One region of the Streptomyces sp. DSM 41931 genome, then DNA from elsewhere that is predicted to be linked to it. Evidence: riboswitches for the same ligand, from Rfam matches in the RefSeq annotation. Region 1 holds a riboswitch; each other region holds the start of a gene.
What was found. A riboswitch is a leader RNA that binds a small molecule or an ion and turns the genes downstream of it on or off. The one in region 1 is predicted to bind cobalamin.
Positions count from the first base shown of each region.

Region 2: it holds a riboswitch for cobalamin, as region 1 does, so the genes downstream of both, ACP7TJ_RS25690 (energy-coupling factor ABC transporter permease) here and ACP7TJ_RS09405 (prenyltransferase/squalene oxidase repeat-containing protein) in region 1, are expected to answer to the same signal.
Region 3: it holds a riboswitch for cobalamin, as region 1 does, so the genes downstream of both, ACP7TJ_RS06890 (cobalamin biosynthesis protein) here and ACP7TJ_RS09405 (prenyltransferase/squalene oxidase repeat-containing protein) in region 1, are expected to answer to the same signal.

Region 1 covers NZ_CP189902.1:2,000,621-2,006,680, forward strand. Annotated here, with positions in the region: gene ACP7TJ_RS09390 (glycosyltransferase family 4 protein) at 1-617, opposite strand, end outside; gene ACP7TJ_RS09395 (TetR family transcriptional regulator) at 825-1,475, shown strand; gene ACP7TJ_RS09400 (endo-1,4-beta-xylanase) at 1,738-3,138, shown strand; cobalamin riboswitch at 3,263-3,398, shown strand; gene ACP7TJ_RS09405 (prenyltransferase/squalene oxidase repeat-containing protein) at 3,510-4,730, shown strand; gene ACP7TJ_RS09410 (SCO2322 family protein) at 4,727-5,401, shown strand; gene ACP7TJ_RS09415 (energy-coupling factor transporter transmembrane component T) at 5,394-6,060, shown strand, end outside.
Region 2 covers NZ_CP189902.1:5,577,370-5,583,429, reverse strand. Annotated here, with positions in the region: gene ACP7TJ_RS25700 (ABC transporter permease) at 1-297, opposite strand, end outside; gene ACP7TJ_RS25695 (ABC transporter substrate-binding protein) at 318-1,910, opposite strand; cobalamin riboswitch at 2,102-2,284, shown strand; gene ACP7TJ_RS25690 (energy-coupling factor ABC transporter permease) at 2,315-3,025, shown strand; gene ACP7TJ_RS25685 (energy-coupling factor ABC transporter substrate-binding protein) at 3,022-3,393, shown strand; gene cbiQ (cobalt ECF transporter T component CbiQ) at 3,401-4,150, shown strand; gene ACP7TJ_RS25675 (energy-coupling factor ABC transporter ATP-binding protein) at 4,147-5,007, shown strand; gene ACP7TJ_RS25670 (hypothetical protein) at 5,024-5,539, opposite strand; gene ACP7TJ_RS25665 (SGNH/GDSL hydrolase family protein) at 5,682-6,060, opposite strand, start outside.
Region 3 covers NZ_CP189902.1:1,435,648-1,441,707, reverse strand. Annotated here, with positions in the region: gene cobN (cobaltochelatase subunit CobN) at 1-1,114, opposite strand, end outside; gene ACP7TJ_RS06895 (cobyric acid synthase) at 1,111-2,622, opposite strand; gene ACP7TJ_RS06890 (cobalamin biosynthesis protein) at 2,619-3,560, opposite strand; cobalamin riboswitch at 3,680-3,820, opposite strand; gene ACP7TJ_RS06885 (hypothetical protein) at 3,984-4,205, opposite strand; gene ACP7TJ_RS06880 (inorganic phosphate transporter) at 4,240-5,484, opposite strand; gene ACP7TJ_RS06875 (class II aldolase/adducin family protein) at 5,640-6,060, shown strand, end outside.

The DNA.
Region 1 (6,060 bases):
ACGGACGGCAGCCGGCGCGCGACGCGCTTCTGCATGCGGGTGAAGGCGTACCAGCGGCGCACCGACAGACGGCGCTTCCAGTCGGCGGCGGCGTCCAGTTCGAGACGGCGGTCGACGGTGATGGGGTGGTGGATCGTGGTCACCAGGGGCGCGCCGAGGCCGCCGAGCAGGCCGTAGCCGAGGGTCTGGTTGTCGTGGACGACGTCGAAGTCGCCGCGGCGGGCGCGCAGATGGCGGCGGGCGCGCAGCGAGAAGGTCAGCGGCTCGGGGAAGCCGCCGGTCCACATGGTGGAGACCTCGAGGGCGTCGATCCAGTCGCGGTACTCGTCGCGCTTCGGAGTGCGGAAGGGGTCCGGCTGCCGGTAGAGGTCGAGGCTGGGCAGCTCGGTGAGGCTCAGCCCGTCGTACCCCTCGTCGAGCACCGGGTAGGGCTGGGCGCCGATGACCTCGACGCGGTGCCCCAGCCTGGCCAGTTCGCGGGAGAGGTGGCGCACGTAGACGCCCTGGCCGCCGCAGAACGGGTTTCCCTTGTAGGTGAGGAGCGCGATGCGGAGCGGTCGCGAGCCGTCGGATGCGGGGCCTGCCGAGGGCCCGGCCTGACTGGCCTCAGCGGTCACTCTGGGACCCCCTTCTGCCTGCACTGTCCCGCGACAGTACGACGGGACGCCGATCTAGAACAAGTTTCAGAGTTGATCGTTCGGAGGAACCGAATCTACCGGCAGGTAAGAACGTCGGCAGCGGTGGATCAGGTGATTCACGCCACGGCGGACGCCGTGCCATGCTGTCCGATCATCGATCCTCACCGACTGTCACGGACGGGACCCATGCCCGCGGATGCCCACAGGACCAAGGCGGCGCCGGACGCCGGGCGCGCCGAGCCGGCCTCCCCGCTCACGGAGCGGCAGGAGGCCCGGCGGCGGCGCATCCTCGAGGCGTGCGCGCGGCTGGCCTCGCGGGGCGGCTTCGACGCGGTGCAGATGCGCGAGGTCGCGGAGTCCTCGCAGGTGGCGCTGGGCACGCTGTACCGGTACTTCCCGTCGAAGATCCATCTGCTGGTGGCGACGATGCAGGACCAGCTGGAGCATCTGCACGCGACGCTGCGGAAGAAGCCGCCGGCCGGCGAGACGGCGGCGGAGCGGGTCGCCGGGACGCTGATGCGGGCGTTCCGCGCGCTCCAGCGCGACCCGCTGCTGGCCGACGCGATGGTGCGGGCGCTGACCTTCGCGGACCGCAGTGTGAGCGCGGAGGTGGAGCAGGTCTTCCGGCGGACGACGGCGATCATCCTGGACGCGACGGACCTGGCCGACCCGACGCCCGAACAACTGTCGGCGGTGCGGGTGATCGGGCACACCTGGCACTCGACGCTGATCACCTGGCTGTCGGGGCGGGCCTCCATCGAGCAGGTGGGCGCGGACATCGAAACGGTGTGCCGGCTGATCGACCTGACGGCGCCGCCGCGCTCCCGGCAGAGCTGACGAAAATTTCGAAAGCGCTTCCGCCCCCGGTCGCCCACCTCCCTCACCGGCCCCTCTTCGTCCAGGTCCATATCCGGCGTGCGCGAACGGTTGACCACCCGTTCCGCCCTCCGTATCGTCACCGCAGCCATTCGGAGCCGAGTCCGAAATTTTCGTACCGCAGTACCGCAGTGCCGCAGGCAGTGTCATCAGCGCCACCCCCACCGCACCACGCTCACCCGATCCGCACCACGGGACCCGCCGGAGAAGGGATGACATGCGCATGATCGGAAAGGGAACGACAGAGCCACACAGGAGAGCCGGAGGCGCCGTCCCCCGCGCGCGGCGCCGGCTGCGCGCGGCCCTGAGCGCCGCCACCACCGCCCTGCTGACCGCGGGCGCCCTCGCCGCGCTCCCCCAGGGCACCGCCCACGCCGCCGACACCCTGGGCGCCGCCGCGGCCGAGAAGGGCCGCTACTTCGGCGCCGCCGTCTCCGCGAACCACCTCGGCGAGGCGCAGTACGTGGCCACGCTGAACCGCGAGTTCAGCTCGGTCACGGCCGAGAACGAGATGAAGTGGGACGCCCTCGAACCGAGCCGGGGCTCCTTCAACTTCAGCCGCGCGGACCAGATCTTCGACCACGCCAAGAGCCAGGGCATGGACGTCCGCGGGCACACCCTGGTCTGGCACTCACAACTGCCGAACTGGGTGTCCCAGTTGGGCGCGAGCGACCTGCGCACGGCGATGAACAGCCACATCACCCAGGTCATGACCCACTACAAGGGCGAGATCCACTCCTGGGACGTGGTCAACGAGGCGTTCCAGGACGGCGGCAGCGGCGCCCGGCGCTCCTCGCCCTTCCAGGACAAGCTGGGCGACGGCTTCATCGAGGAGGCGTTCCGCACCGCCCGCGCGGCCGACCCGAACGCCAAGCTCTGCTACAACGACTACAACACCGACGGCGTCAACGCGAAGAGCAATGCCGTCTACACCATGGTCCGCGACTTCAAGGCCCGCGGCGTGCCGATCGACTGCGTCGGCTTCCAGTCCCACTTCAACCCCAACTCCCCCGTCCCGTCCGACTACCAGGCCAACCTCCAGCGCTTCGCGGACCTCGGCGTGGACGTCCAGATCACCGAGCTGGACATCGAGGGCTCGGGCCAGGCCCAGGCCGCCGACTACGGCAACGTCGTCCGCGCCTGCCTGGCGGTGAGCCGCTGCACCGGCATCACGGTGTGGGGCATCCCGGACAAGTACTCGTGGCGGGCGAGCGGCACCCCGCTGCTGTTCGACGACAACTACAACAAGAAGCCCGCGTACGACGCGGTGCTGAGCGCGCTGGGCGGCGCCCCCGGCGGCGACCCGGGGGACCCGGGTGACCCGGACGCGGCCTGCACCGCCGCCTACACCACGGCCGAGCAGTGGAACGGCGGCTACAACGGCAGGGTGACGATCACCGCGGGCCGCTCCCCGATCTCCGGCTGGAGCGTGACCCTCACCCTGGGGTCGTCGCAGCAGGTGGTCTCGGTGTGGAACGGGTCACCCACCTACAACGGCAACGTGATGACCGTCCGCTCCACCTGGAACGGCTCGCTGGCGGCCGGCGCCTCGACCAGCTTCGGCTTCACCGTCAACGGCTCCGCCACGTCCCCGCCGCAGATCGGCGCCTGCACCGCCTCCTGACGTACCCGCACCCCCCTCGGCCCGCACCCGTCCCTCGGGTGCGGGCCGTCTCACGGGTGCCGTGACCCTCGTCACCTCCCGCGTCCGTGCCTCTCCCCGCGCACGCGGCCGCCCCGGACGCCCGTTCTACGGGCGGGTAGAGTGGCCGCGTCGTATCACAGCCGTACGGGGGGAAGCCGGTGCGAATCCGGCGCTGACCCGCAACCGTGAGCCGTCCTGGAGACGGTGAGCCGGAATGCCCCGCACGGATCGTGACCGGCTCACGTGCCCGGCATCCCGCCGGCGCACGGGCACCGTCGAGGTATACGGAGCCGAGCCGCCGGGGTGTCCCGCGCTGCCCGGCCCTCTTCAGGGAGAGGCACCCGCCCGTCATGAACGTCCGCCGCAGCGCAGCGGTGCTGGCCGCCGTCGCCGTCCTCGGCGCCGCCGCACCGGCCGCAGCCGACTCGTCCCCGTCGCCGACCCCGCAGCCGCTGCCGTCCGCGCTGTACGGCGACACCGACCCGCAGTACGACGGGGTGTGGCGTCAGTCGCTCGCCCTGCTCGCCCAGCACGCCGCCGGCGCCGAGCCGCCGAAGGCCGCCGTCGGCTGGCTGACCGGCCAGCAGTGCGCCGACGGCTCGTTCGCGCCGTTCCGGGCCGACCCGTCCGTCGCGTGCGACGCCAAGACGATGGTCGACACCAACCAGACCGCCGCCGCCGTGCAGGCGCTCGCCGCGCTCGGCGGCCACGACGCCGTCATCGGGAAGGCCGTCGGCTGGCTGAAGTCCGTGCAGAACAAGGACGGCGGCTGGGGCTACACCGCGGGCGGCCCCAGCGACACCAACTCCACGTCCGTCGTCGTCGGCGCGCTCGCCGCCGCCGGTGAGAAGCCGGGCGAGGTGAGGAAGGGCGGCAAGTCCCCCTACGACGCGCTGCTCGGCCTGGAGCTGCCCTGCACCGGCGAGGGCGCGGGCGCGTTCGCGTACCAGCCGGAGAAGGACGGCTCGCTGACCGCCAACGCGGACGCGACGGCGGCGGGCGTGCTCGGCGCGCTCGGCCGGGGCCTGCTGGTCGAGCCCGGCAAGGGCGACGGCGCGGCGGCCGGCTCCTGCGTCAAGGCGACCACCCCGGAGCAGGCCGCCGCCAACGGCGCCGCCCACCTGGCCGGCGAGCTCGCCGCCAAGGGCTACCTGCTCGCCGCGACGCCCGGCGCCGAGGACCAGCCCGACGTCGGCAACACCGCCGACGCGGTGGTCGCGCTCGCCGCGCAGGGCGACACGGCCCAGGCGAAGAAGTCGTACGCCTGGCTGGAGAAGAACGCCGCCGACTGGGCCGCGCAGAGCGGGCCCGCCGCCTACGCGCAGCTCGTCCTCGCCGCCCACGCGACCGGCGCGGACCCGCGCGACTTCGGCGGCACGGACCTGGTGAAGCAGCTCCAGGCCGCCGGCCCGGCCGCCCCGGAGAAGACCACGAAGGCGGCGGAGGAGGCCGAGGACGAGAAGGACGCGGACTCCCCGTTCGGCGTCTGGTGGTTCGTCGGCGTCTGCCTGGTCGCCGGCATCGGCATCGGCTTCCTGGTCAGCAACCGCGCCAAGAGGCAGCAGTCGTGATCCGCCGTGCCACCGTGCTGTTCCTGGCCGCGCTGCTCCCCCTGCTGGCGGGCGCCGGCCAGGCCCAGGCCGCCGGGTACCGCTACTGGTCCTTCTGGGAGCGGGACGGCTCGGCGTGGACGTACGCCACCGTGGGTCCGTCGCTGTCGCGGCCCGCGGACGGCGACGTCCAGGGCTTCCGCTTCTCGGTCAGCGAGGACTCGGGCGACGCGGCCAAGCCCCGCGGCGCCGCCGGTTTCGACACGATCTGCGCGAAGACCCCCGCGAAGGACGGCACGAAGCGGGTCGCCCTGGTGATCGACTTCGGCACGCCCGGCGACGCCCCGTCCGGGGAGAAGCCGCCGGCCGGCCGCACGGCCTGCGCGCAGGTGGCGGAGGACGCCACGACGGCGGAGGCGCTGGCCTCGGTCGCCAAGCCGCTGCGCTACGACAGCAACGCGCTGCTGTGCGCGATCGCGGGCTACCCGGCGAAGGGCTGCGGCGAGCAGGTGGCCACGGACGGGAAGGACTCGTCCCCCACGGAGACCGCCGGGACCGCCGAGACCGCCGAGACCGCCGGGTCCGCCGAGGACGACGGCGGCTCCGGGCCCTCCGTGGGTCTGATCGCGGGCGCCGCGGTGGTGGTCGTGCTGGGCGCCGCCGCCGTCTGGCAGGTCCGTCGCCGTGCGTGAGGCACGCGGCTCCGGGCGTGCGGGCCTCGCCCGGCCGCGCCCGGAGCGGGGGACCCCGCCCGCCGGCGTCCCCGTCCCGCGTGCGCGCCGCGCCCAGCTGCACCCCGGCGCGTGGTGGCTGTGGGCCCTCGCGCTGGGCACCGCGGCGACCCGCACCACCAACCCGCTCCTGCTCGCCCTGCTGATCACCGTCTCCGGGTACGTCGTGGCCGTCCGCCGCCCGCACACGCCGTGGGCCCGCTCCTACGGCGCCTTCGTGAAGCTCGCCGCCGCCGTGCTGCTGCTGCGGCTCGCCTTCGCGGTCTTCCTGGGCTCGCCGATCCCCGGCACCCACACCCTGTTCACGCTGCCCGAGGTGCCGCTGCCCGACTGGGCGCAGGGCATCCGCCTGGGCGGCCGGGTCACCGCGGAAGGCCTCACCTTCGCCCTGTACGACGCGCTGCGGCTGGCCGCGCTGCTGATCTGCGTGGGCGCCGCGAACGCCCTCGCCAGCCCGTCCCGCCTGCTGAAGTCGCTGCCCGGCGCCCTGTACGAGCTGGGCGTGGCCGTGGTGGTGGCGCTGACCTTCGCGCCGAACCTGATCGCCGACGTACGCCGGCTGCGAGCCGCCCGCCGGCTGCGGGGGCGCCCCGACAAGGGCGTGCGCGGTCTGGTGCAGG
Region 2 (6,060 bases), 3.6 Mb from region 1:
CACCAGGCGTTCGCCGATGACCTCGGCCACCGGCTGGCGCATCACCGCCGAGAGGCCGAGGTCGCCGCCGAGGGCGGAGGTCAGCCAGTCCCACCAGCGGGCGGTGAACGGCCGGTCCACGCCGAGGTTGTCCCGCAGCCGGTCCAGGGTCTCCTGGTCGGCGCCGAGCGCGGCGGTGCCCGCGTACGCCTTCACCGGGTCGAAGGGGGACGCGGCGGCCACGGCGAAGACGCCGAAGGTGACGACGAGGAGCACCGGCACGGCGTACAGCGCGCGGCGCGCCGTGAGCCGTGCCATGGCGCGCCAGGGGGCGTGGGTCATGGCGTGGGCTGCCAGTCCTCGACGTTCCACCAGGGTCCGGCGGCGAAGCCGTGCTCGTGCGGCTCGGTCTGGGTGGTGAGGCCCTTCCAGCGGTCGGCGAGCACGTACAGGTGGTCGATGTGGGTGAGGAAGGTGTAGCCGGGGTTCTTGACGAGGGCGCGCTGGAGGGCGGCGTAGGCGGCCTTGCGGGCCTCGGGGTCCTGGGTGCGGCGGCCGGTCTCCAGGGCGCGGTCGACGGCCGGGTTGTCGTAGTGGGCCATGTTGTTGAAGCCGTCGCCGGCGAGGGAGGAGTGCAGCATCGTGTAGAGCCCGAAGTCGGGGTCGCCGGTGCTGCCGAAGCCCGCGAGGACGGCGTCCCGGTGCATGCGGGGCTCGATGACCTCCCAGGTGGCGCTCTCCACCCGGACGTCGATGCCGGCCTTCTTGGCGTCGGAGGCGTAGGCGAGGGCGTGGTCCTGGCGGACCTTGTCGCCGGAGGGGTAGTACAGCGTGAAGCGGGCGGGGCGGCCGTCCTTGGCGCGGACGCCGTCCTCGCCCTTCGTCCAGCCGGCGGCGTCGAGGACGCGGCCGGCCTCGGCGAGGTCGCGCGGGCGCTCGACGTCCTCGGCGAACCAGGGGTCGTCGACGGGCAGCGGGCCGTAGGCGGGGCGGCCGGCGCCGTCGAGGATCTTGTCGACCATGGCCTGCCGGTCGACGGCGAGGTCGAGGGCGCGGCGGATCGCGGTGTCGCCGGTGACGGGGTTGCCGCTGGGGAGGGTGACGACGCGGACGTCGTAGGAGGTGGCCCGGTACGTCTTCTTGTCGTCGTCGCCCTTGAAGGTGGCGGCGAGGTTGGGCGGGAGGACCGCGCCGTCGAGGTCGCCGGAGCGGAGCCGGGTGGCGCGGACGTCGTCGTCGGGGACGATCGCCATGGTGAGTTTCTTCACCTTCGGGGCGCCGCCCCAGTAGTGCGGGTTGGCCTTGAAGGTGAGCTTCTCGCCCTTGCGCCAGTCGGCGAGGACGTACGGTCCGGTGCCGACCGGCTTGGTGTTGAAGGGGCCGGTGTTGGGGTCCTGCCCGCCGGCGACGTGCTCGGGGACGATCGGCAGCACCGTGCGGGCGGCGAACGGCGCGTAGGGGTGGTGGAGGGTGAAGACGACCGTGTCGTCGCCCACCGCCCGGACGTCCTTGACGGCCGCGAGTTCGCTCTTGGCGGTGTTGTTGGTGTCGTCGTCGAGCACCGTGCGGTACGTGAAGACGACGTCCCGCGCGGTCAGCGGCTTGCCGTCGCTGAACCTGACGCCCTTGCGCAGGGTGTAGGTGTAGGTGCGTCCGCCGTCCGTGATCCGCGGAAGTGCCGTGGCCAGGGCGGGTTCGAGGGTCATGTCGGCGGTGCGGGCGAGGAGGCCGTCGAAGAGCTTGGAGTTGCCGTCCTTGCCGTAGCCGAGGAGCGGGCTGAGGGTGTCGGGCTCGGTGGAGACGCCGATCACCACGGACTCGCCGGCCGCCGCGCCGTCCGCGCCGCCGGAGCCCGGTGCCGAGCAGGCGGCGACCGCCGCGGCCGTCGCCAGCACGGCGGCGGCGCCCCGTATGCGTCGTCGGGTCGTCATCGAACCTCACATCCCTGTTGCTGGAAAATCGCTCTTGCATATTAGTTGCAGGAAGACCTTGCCCAGGACGGCGGCCCCCCAGTCACCCCGGTCGCCGGGCTGCCCGAACGCGCAGGTGTGCGCCGGGTCCCGAGCCGCCGGGCGCCCTCCGCGCGCCCCCGTCGCCGCTTGTCACCGGACCGCGACGGGGACTACTGTCACCACGCCTTGGTGACGGGAAATCGGTGCGATACCGGTGCGGCCCTCGCCACTGTGATCGGGAAGTCCGGCTCCGGCCCTCACGGGCAGCCACTGGGTTCTTCGGGACCCGGGAAGGCGGAGCACGGGCGGTGGTACCCGTCAGCCAGGAGACCGGCCAAGGCGCGTCAACCATCCACGAGGTGCTGGAGAGGGTGTGCTGAGCCATGCACATTGCCGAGGGTTTCCTGCCTCCGGCGCACGCGGTCGCCTGGGGCGTCGTATCCGCGCCCTTCGTCGTCCACGGAGCCCGGTCGCTCGTCCGTGACGTCAGAGAACATCCCGAGAGCACGCTGCTGCTGGGCGCGTCGGGAGCGTTCACCTTCGTCCTGTCCGCGCTGAAACTGCCCTCGGTGACCGGGAGTTGCTCCCACCCCACCGGCACCGGGCTGGGCGCGATCCTGTTCCGGCCGCCGGTCATGGCGGTGCTCGGGACCATCACCCTGCTGTTCCAGGCGCTGCTGCTCGCCCACGGCGGGCTCACCACGCTCGGCGCCAACGTCTTCTCCCTGGCGGTCGTCGGCCCCTGGGCGGGGTACGGCGTCTACCGGCTGCTGCGCCGGTACGGCGTGCCGCTGATGGGCGCGGTGTTCTGCGGCGCGTTCGTCGCCGACCTGTCGACGTACTGCGTGACCAGCGTCCAGCTGGCGCTGGCGTTCCCCGACCCGGGCAGCGGATTCCTGGGCGCGCTGGGGAAGTTCGGCTCCATCTTCGCCGTCACGCAGATTCCGCTCGCGGTCAGCGAGGGGCTGCTGACCGTGCTGGTGATGCGTCTGCTGGTGCAGTCCAGCAAGGGCGAGCTGACCCGGCTCGGGGTGCTGGTCACCTCGGCGGCCGGCGGCAAGCGGGCCGAGTCGGCCGGGGCGGTGGCCCGGTGAGGCGCAACGCGAGGATCAACACCCTGCTCCTGCTGCTCGTCGCGGCCCTCGCCGTGATCCCGCTGGCGCTCGGGCTCGGCGACCACAAGGAGGAGCCGTTCACCGGGGCGGACGGCGAGGCGGAGACCGCGATCACCGAGATCGACCCGGACTACGAGCCGTGGTTCTCGCCGCTGTACGAACCGCCGTCCGGGGAGGTCGAGTCGGCGCTGTTCGCCCTCCAGGCCGCGATCGGCGCGGGCGTCCTGGCGTACTACTTCGGGCTGCGGCGCGGGCGCCGGCAGGGCGAGGCGCGGGCCCGTGAGCGGTCCGTCGCGGGGGACACGGACGCGGGGGCACGCACCGGCGCCGACGGCGGACGGGACTGACGGATCCGTGCTGCCGATCGACGCGGCGGCGCACAGCAGCCGCTGGCGCCGCCGACATCCCGTGGACAAGGCCGTCCTCGGCCTCGGCCTCACCGTCCTCGCGGTCTCGCTGCCCCCGTGGCCGGGCGCCGCGCTGGTGCTGGTCACCGCGCTGGTGCTGCTGCTCGGCCCGGCGGGGGTGCCGGCCGGGCGGCTGTGGCGGGCGTACCGGGTGCCGCTGGGGTTCTGCGTCACCGGGGCGCTGACCCTGCTGGTGCGGGTGGGCGGACCCGGCGGTTTCGTGTCGCCGGCCGAGGACGGACCGCTGCGTGCCGGGGAGTTGCTGCTGCGCACCTCGGCGGCCTCGCTGGGCGTGCTGCTGTTCGCGTTCACCACACCGATGTCGGACCTGCTGCCGCGGCTGGTGCGCGCCGGGGTGCCCGCGCCGCTCGTGGACGTGGCGCTGGTGACGTACCGGATGAGCTTTCTGCTGCTGGACTCGGTGCGCCGGGTGCACCGGGCGCAGGCGGCGCGGCTCGGGCACACCACCCGTGCGGCGGCCTGGCGTTCGCTCGGCGGGCTCGGCGCGACCGCGTTCGTCCGGTCCTTCGACCGGGCGGCGCGGCTGCAGACCGGGCTCGCGGGCCGCGGCTACGACGGCGCCCTGCGCGTGCTGGTGCCCGAGGCCCGGGTGTCCGCCCGGTTCACGGCCGCGAGCGGCGCGCTCCTGGCGGCGCTGGCCGCCCTCACCTTCGTACTGGAAAGGCCCCTGTCGTGAGCGGATCCGTGCTGGTGGCACTGCGGGACGTGTCGTTCGCGTACGAGGACGGGCCGCCGGTGTTCACCGGGCTCGACTTCGAGGTGCGCGAGGGACGGGCGCTGGCGCTGCTGGGCCGCAACGGCAGCGGCAAGACCACGCTGATGCGGCTGCTGAGCGGCGGACTGCGGCCCCACGGCGGGGAGTTGCTGCTGTCGGGCCGTGCGGTGCGGCACGACCGGAAGGGTCTGACGGTGCTGCGCACCACCGTGCAGCTGGTGGTGCAGGACCCGGACGACCAGTTGTTCGCCGCGTCCGTGGGGCAGGACGTGTCGTTCGGGCCGCTGAACCTCGGGCTGCCCGACGCGGAAGTGCGCGCGCGGGTCGCGGAGGCGCTGGAGGCGCTGGACATCGCCGCGCTCGCCGACCGGCCCACCCATCTGCTGTCGTACGGGCAGCGCAAGCGGACGGCGATCGCGGGCGCGGTCGCGATGCGGCCGCGGGTGCTGATCCTGGACGAGCCGACGGCGGGTCTCGATCCCGACGGCCAGGAACGGCTGCTGGCCACCCTCGACGGTCTGCGGGCGAGCGGCACGACGGTGGTGATGGCCACGCACGACGTGGATCTCGCCCTGCGCTGGGCCGACGACGCGGCGCTGCTCACCCCGGCGGGCGCCCACACCGGCCCGGCCCCGCAGATGCTGTCCCGCCGGGACCTTCTCACGGCGGCGGGGCTCAGGCTGCCGTGGGGCGTGGCGGCCGGGCTGTTCCTGCGGGCGCGGGGGCCGGCCGGCGGCACGGACGCCGGTCCCCGCACCCCGGAGGAGCTGGCGGCGCTGGCCGCCCTGCCGGAGTACGGGGACCGGAGGTCCGGCTGAGACCTCCGACGCGAGGTCAGCAGCCGCCGCAGTTGTAGTACGTGACGTCCCAGTGGTTGCCCTCGTCGGCGTAGACGTTGCCGGAGCCGGACCGCCACTGCGGGGCTCCGTCGCCGCGCACGCCGATGTAGGTGAAGGTGTTCTTGATGTAGTTCCCGACGCAGGTGGTCTTGGAGAAGTCGAGCTTGTAGCCGTTCCAGTGCGAGTACGTGCCGGAGGCGTGCCCGGTCTCGGTGCCGCCCGTGATGTTCAGGGCGCAGCCGGTGGCCCGCTTCAGGGTCTGGGCGCCCTGGGCCGTGGCCAGGTTGAGCTGGTCGAAGGACGTGCAGGTGGAGACATAGCGGTCGGAGCAGCCTCCGGACGACGACCAGGTGATGCCGACCTCGCGGAACATGGACGTCGCGGTGGCATGGCTGATCTTGGTGACGGCGAACGCCTCGCCGGCGGTGCCCACCACGGCGGCGCCCGGGGCGACGACGAGGGCGAGGGCGGTCAGGACGGAGCGGAGCTTCGGCGCCTTGAGGGTCTTCATGTGGGGGCCTTCCTGCTGTCGGGGCCAGGGTGCGTGGGGGACGGCTGTGCAGGCGGAGCAGACCGATGATGCCCGTGGTCTACGCGCGTCCGCCAGAGGACAAAGCGGAATGCTGCCGCCTGCGTGCGCCGGTGACGTCCCGTCAGACCGCCGAGCGGAAGGCGGGCAGGTAGCCGCCCGACTGGCCGACGGCCTTCGGGTGGTAGGAGTTGCCGATCGGGAAGGTGACGCTGTGCAGCCAGGCGTCGCCCGAGCAGAGTTCGTGTCCGGTGAACTCGTCCACCACGCTGGAGTAGGCGAAGCCGGCGTTGGCGGCCCGCTTGGCGATCACCCCGTTCAGCACGTCACCGGCGTTGTTGATCGCGGAGCGCTCGGTCTCGCTCAGGCCCGCGATGCAGCTGCCCGACAGCTTGTAGAAACGCGGGTAGCCGAGGACGACCACGCGTGCCTGCGGGGAGCGGGACCGGATGCCGGAGTACAGCGAGTCGAGCTTGCCCGGGAGGGTGTTCTGCATCTGCGAG
Region 3 (6,060 bases), 560 kb from region 1:
CCGCGTACCCGGCGTCCCGCAGCGCGTCGAGCACGCGCACCGCCGACGCGGGCGTGTCCAGCCCGACCGCGTTGCCGACGCGCGAGTGCTTCGTCGGGTACGCGGTGAAGACCAGCGCCAGCTTCTTCTCGGCGTTCGGCTTGTGCCGCAGCGCCGCGTGCCGTACGGCGATTCCGGCGACCCGCGCCGCCCGCCCGGGGTCGGCGACGTACACCGGCACGCCGTCCGGTCCCTGCTCCTTGAAGGAGAACGGGACGGTGATCAGCCGGCCGTCGAACTCGGGGATGGCGACCTGCATGGCCGCGTCCATGGGGGAGAGGGCCGCGTCGGACTCCTCCCAGGCCGCCCGCGAGGTCGTCAGGCACAGACCTTGCAGCACCGGCACGTTCAGCTCGGCGAGCGCGCCGACGTCCCAGGCCTCCTCCTCGCCGCCCGCCGACGCCTGCGAGGCGTGGCTGCCGCCGGCCGCGAGCACGGTGGCGACCAGCGTGTCGGCCCGCCCCAGCAGCTCGTACAGCTCCGGGTCGGCGCCGCGCAGCGAACCGCAGTACACGGCGAGCGCGTTGGCGCCGCGCGCCTCGATCGCGTCGCACAGGGTGTCCACGAACGCGGTGTTGCCGCTGAGTTCGTGGGCGCGGTAGAAGAGCACGCCGACCGTCGGACGGCCCGGTACGACGGGACGCTCCCCGTGCACGCCGAACTCCGGCATCCTGCGGGGCTGTTCGAAGCCCTCGCCGGTCAGCAGCACCGTGTCCGACAGGAAGCGCGCCAGCTCGGCGAGGTTCTCCGGGCCGCCCTCGACGAGATAGCGCAGCGCCTCGGCCACCACGCCCGCCGGGACGCTCGACTCGGCCATCAGCTCCGCGTCCGGCACGCTCTCCCCGCCGAGCAGCACCGTGGGGATGCCGGAGGTCTTCAGCGCGGCCAGTCCGTCCTCCCAGGCGCGCCTGCCGCCCAGCAGCCGCACCACGGCCAGGTCCGCGCCGTCCAGCAGCGCGGGCAGTTCCTCCGCGACGTCGACGCGGGTGGGATTGCCGATGCGGTAGGCGGCGCCGGAGGCCCGGGCCGCCAGCAGGTCCGTGTCGGCGGTCGACAACAACAACACAGTGCTCATGCGGGCGCTCCCGGTGGAATGAAGGGCAGTCCTGGTGGCGCGCCGGACTCGATGAGCCGCCACAGCGCGTCCGTGTCCGCGTGCTGTTCGATCAGGTCGCCGAGCCGGTCGAGCTGCTCCTCGCGCAGCGCGGCGAAGGAGGTGTCGGGGGCCGGCACGAAACGGCGTCCCGCGCGTTCGGCGACCGCGCGCAGGAACGCCCGCCGGAACCCGTCCGACTCCAGCGCGCCGTGCCAGTGCGTGCCCCAGGTGGAGCCGACCCGGCAGCCGTCCAGGAAGGCTTCCCCGCCGAGCACTTCGGCGACCCCGTGATGGATCTCGTACCCCTCGACGCGCTCACCCAGGGCCTCGCCGGCCGGGCGGGCCAGGGTCTTCTCACGCGCGAACCGCACCCGTACGGGCAGCACGCCGAGCCCGTCCACGCGGCCCGCGCGGCTCTCCACGTCGTCCTCGATGTGCTCGCCGAGGAGCTGGAAGCCGCCGCAGACGCCCAGCAGCGGCCGGCCCTCGGCGGCCCGCCGCACCAGCGCGTCCGCCAGTCCGCGTTCGCGCAGCCAGCGCAGCGCGCGTATGGTCCCGCGGGTGCCCGGCACGACCACCAGGTCGGCGTCGGCGAGTTCGTCCGGCCGGTCCACGAACCGCACCACGACACCCGGCTCGGCGGCCAGCGCGTCCACGTCGGTGAAGTTGGACATCAGCGGCACCGCGCACACCGCGACCCGCAGCAGCTCCTCGCCGGCCGGCGCGGCCACCGCGGACTCCCGCACGGCGCCCCGCAGCGACACCCTGAGACCGTCCTCCTCGTCGATGCCCAGCCCGTGCTGGAAGGGCAGCACGCCGTAGGTGCGCCGCCCGGTCAGTCCGTGCAGCATCTCCAGGCCCGGTTCCAGCAGCGAGACGTCCCCGCGGAACTTGTTCACCAGGAACCCGGCGACCAGCTCCTGGTCCTCGGGGGAGAGCAGGGCGACCGTGCCGAAGAAGGAGGCGAAGACGCCGCCCCGGTCGATGTCGCCGACGACGAGCACCGGCAGACCGGCGTTGCGGGCGACGCCCATGTTCACGATGTCGGTGCGGCGCAGGTTGATCTCCGCCGGGCTCCCGGCGCCCTCGCAGATCACCGCGTCGTACTGGTTCCGCAGCTGCTCCAGGCAGTCCAGGACGGTGCCGAGGAGCCGTTCCTGACGGCCCCCGTGATAGCCGCGGGCGCTCATCTCGCCGACCGGGCGGCCCATCAGCACCACCTGGCTGGACCGTTCGCCGCCCGGCTTCAGCAGCACCGGGTTCATCAGCGCCGTCGGCTCCACCCGGCACGCCTGCGCCTGCATGGCCTGGGCGCGGCCGATCTCGGCGCCCTCGCGGGTGACGAACGAGTTCAGCGACATGTTCTGCGCCTTGAACGGCGCGGCCTTCACCCCCTGGCGCACCAGCCACCGGCAGATCCCGGCGGTGACCACGCTCTTGCCGGCGTCCGAGGTGGTCCCGGCGACCAGCAGTCCGCCACCGCTCACGTGGCACGTCCCTTCAGCACGCGCCGCGCGGCCACACCGGCCGCCAGCGCCAGCCAGCCGACGCGCCGCGACAGGCGCACCGCCCGGTCGATGTCGGTGACGGCGACGGGGCGTCCGCCGCCGTTGAGGACGGGCCGGTGCTCGACCCGCCCGCCGTAGGAGAGGGTCCCGCCGAGCCGCACGCCGAGCGCGCCCGCGAAGGACGCCTCCACGGGACCGGCGTTGGGGCTGGGGTGCTTGCCCGCGTCCGCGCGCCAGGCCCGTACCGCACCGCGCGGGTCCGGCCCGGTGAGCGCGGCCAGGACGGCCGTCAGACGCGCGCCCGGCCAGCCGGCGACGTCGTCGAGACGGGCGGACGCCCAGCCGTAGCGGCGGTGACGGGGCGACTTGTGCCCCACCATCGCGTCCAGGGTGTTGACGGCCCGGAAGCCCACCAGACCCGGCACCCCGGCGACCGCGCCCCACACCAGGGCGCCCACCACGGCGTCGGAGGTGTTCTCGGCGACGGACTCCACGACGGCGCGGGCGATGCCGTCGGCGTCCAGGGCCTGCGGGTCACGTCCGCACAGGTGCGGCAACCGCTCCCGGGCGGCCTGGACGTCACCGGCCTCCAAGGCCTGGGCGATGGCACGCGCCTCCCGGGCCAGCGAGGTCCCGCCGACGACGGCCCAGGTGGCGACGCCGGTCAGGGCGACGGAAGCGGCGGGGGAACGGCGTACGGCGCGGGCGGCCAGGCTTCCGAGGGCGACGGCGCCGCCGACGCACACGGCGGTGTGCACGGCCCCGCGGCCCCGGTCGTCCCGCCACAGCACCCGCTCCACGGCAGCCGCGGCCCGCCCGAACGCGGCGACCGGATGCCCACGGCGGGGATCGCCGAGCAGCAGGTCGCCGAGGAGGCCGGCGGCGGCGCCGTACGCGAACACGCGATCGGCACCCATGGGTTCAGCCGGTGACGGATCCGGAGGTTACGGCCCCGAAGGGGGGTGGGGTGTCGCTGGTCGACCTCGGCAGGCTGCCGCGCATGGCGATATGTCCTCACTCAGGGTGTCCGCGCCCTGGTTCGACGAGACCGGCGGCGAGAGTTCCTGGCTCCCGGGGTGGACACCCCGGTGACAGTGGCGGGACCGCGCCGGATTCGCACCGGCTTCCTCTCCTGCCGCCGTATTGGCGGAGGCAGTCCACCATGCCCCTGGAAGGGCCGTCAACTTGCCGTTGACCTGCGGGGCTGAAGTGTGCCGAGGCCCACAGAGGGGCTCACGTGGGTGAACGCCGTGAACGGCCGGTGGACGGCGCGCACACGTCGGCGGGCGGTGCGGGAGCCGGGACTCCCGCACCGCCCGCCGGACGGGGACGATCTGCGGTCAGGCCATGATCAGGTAGATCCCGTAGCCCACCGCCGCCGCGCACGCGGCGAAGCATGCGTAGGCGCCGGTGACCGCCAGGGCCGCGGACTGGCCCTGGGCCGCGGCCCTCTCGCGGCGGGACAGGCCGGTGATGCCGAGGGTGAACAGGGCCACCAGGGCGACGGTGACCACGAGGCTGACGCCGAAGACGGAACCGAGGGCCGCCCAGTCGATCTTCATGGTGCTCTTCTTCCTTCGTTCCGGGCCGTCGCGGTCAGACGGAGGTCCTGGCCGGTGAGGCCGGGTCGTTGGGGGCCGGGATCGTGGCCGCGAGTTCGTCGCTCACGGTGCCCGCCGGGGGCGGGGTCACCGCGGCCATCGCCTGCGTCACCACGCCGGCCGGCTCCGCGCCGGGGGCCTCGTGGTCGTTGACGTTGGTGTGGTCGACGACCTCGCGCCGGGAGATCTTCCAGATGGCCGCGCTGGACGCGATCAGGAAGACGGCCACGACGGCGGTGCCCCAGTTCCCGAAGCCGCACACCCACTCGGCGATCGCCGCGACCAGGGCGGCGGCCGGCAGGGTCAGACCCCAGGCGACGAACATCCGGGTGGCGGTCGACCAGCGGACGACACCGCCCTTGCGGCCGAGGCCGGCGCCCATGACGGAACCGGAGACGGAGTGCGTCGTGGAGAGGGAGAAGCCGAGGTGGGAGGAGGCCAGGATGACCGTCGCGGCGCTGGTCTGGGCGGCGAAGCCCTGCTGCGGCTGGAGGTCGGTCAGGCCCTTGCCCATGGTGCGGATGATGCGCCAGCCGCCGAGGTAGGTGCCGAGCGCGATGGCGATGCCCGCCGAGAGGATGACCCACATGGGCGGGTCCGAGTCGGGAGCGAGGGTGCCGCCGGCCACCAGGGCGAGGGTGATGATGCCCATCGTCTTCTGGGCGTCGTTGGTGCCGTGCGCCAGGGAGACCAGGCCGGCCGAGGCGATCTGCCCGGCGCGGTAGCCCTTCTCGGAGGCCTTGGCGTCGGCGTTGCGGCCCATGCGGTAGGTGAGCCGGGTCGCGAACATCGCGGCGAGGCCGGCCACCAGCGGGGCGGCGATCGCGGGGATCAGGACCTTGGTGACCAGGACGTCGCCGTGGACCGCGCCGAAGCCGGCGGAGGCGACCGTGGCGCCGATCAGACCGCCCATGAGGGCGTGCGAGGAGCTGGACGGCAGGCCGACCAGCCAGGTCAGGAGGTTCCAGAGGATCGCGCCGACCAACGCGGCGAAGATGACCTCGGGACGGATACCGGCCTCGTCGACGAGGCCTTTGGAGATCGTGTTGGCGACCTCCACCGAGAGAAAAGCGCCGACAAGGTTCAGCACGGCGGACATGGCCACCGCGACCTTGGGCCTCAGCGCACCGGTCGAAATGGTCGTTGCCATCGCGTTCGCGGTGTCGTGGAAACCGTTCGTGAAATCGAACGCGAGTGCGGTTACCACCACAATCGCGAGGATCAGCGAGAAGCTTTCCATTTACCCAGGCAATCGTTCGAGGTCATTGGCTGGTCGAACGTAGGTAACCAGGGTGAACGGAAGATGAACTGGAACGGGCATCGCGGTGACCGGAAGAGGGGGTGTGCGCTCCGCCGTCCAGCCCACACGGCCGGGGCTCCTGGCAGGATCTCCACATGACCGACCAGTACCGGACCGGACAGGAAGCGGAGGGCGCTGTGCGTGGCGTCCCGGGCACGCGCGGTGAGGGCTCCGCGGGGCCGGGCGAGGAGGTGGCGGACGCCTGGGCGGAGCTCGTCGCGACGGCCCGCCGCACCGTCGCCGACGGCCTCGTCGTCGGCACCTCCGGCAACGTCTCCGTACGGGTCGGCGACACCGTCCTCGTGACACCCTCGGGCGTCCCGTACGACCGGCTCGCCCCGGCCGACGTGACGGGGGTGGACCTCACGGGCCGGCAGGTGATCGGCACGCTGGTCCCGACCAGCGAGCTGCCCCTCCACCTGGCCGTGTACCGCACGACCGGCGCGCGCGCCGTCGTCCACACGCACGCCGTGCACGCCACCGCGGTCTCCACGCTCGTCGACGAGCTCCCGGCGA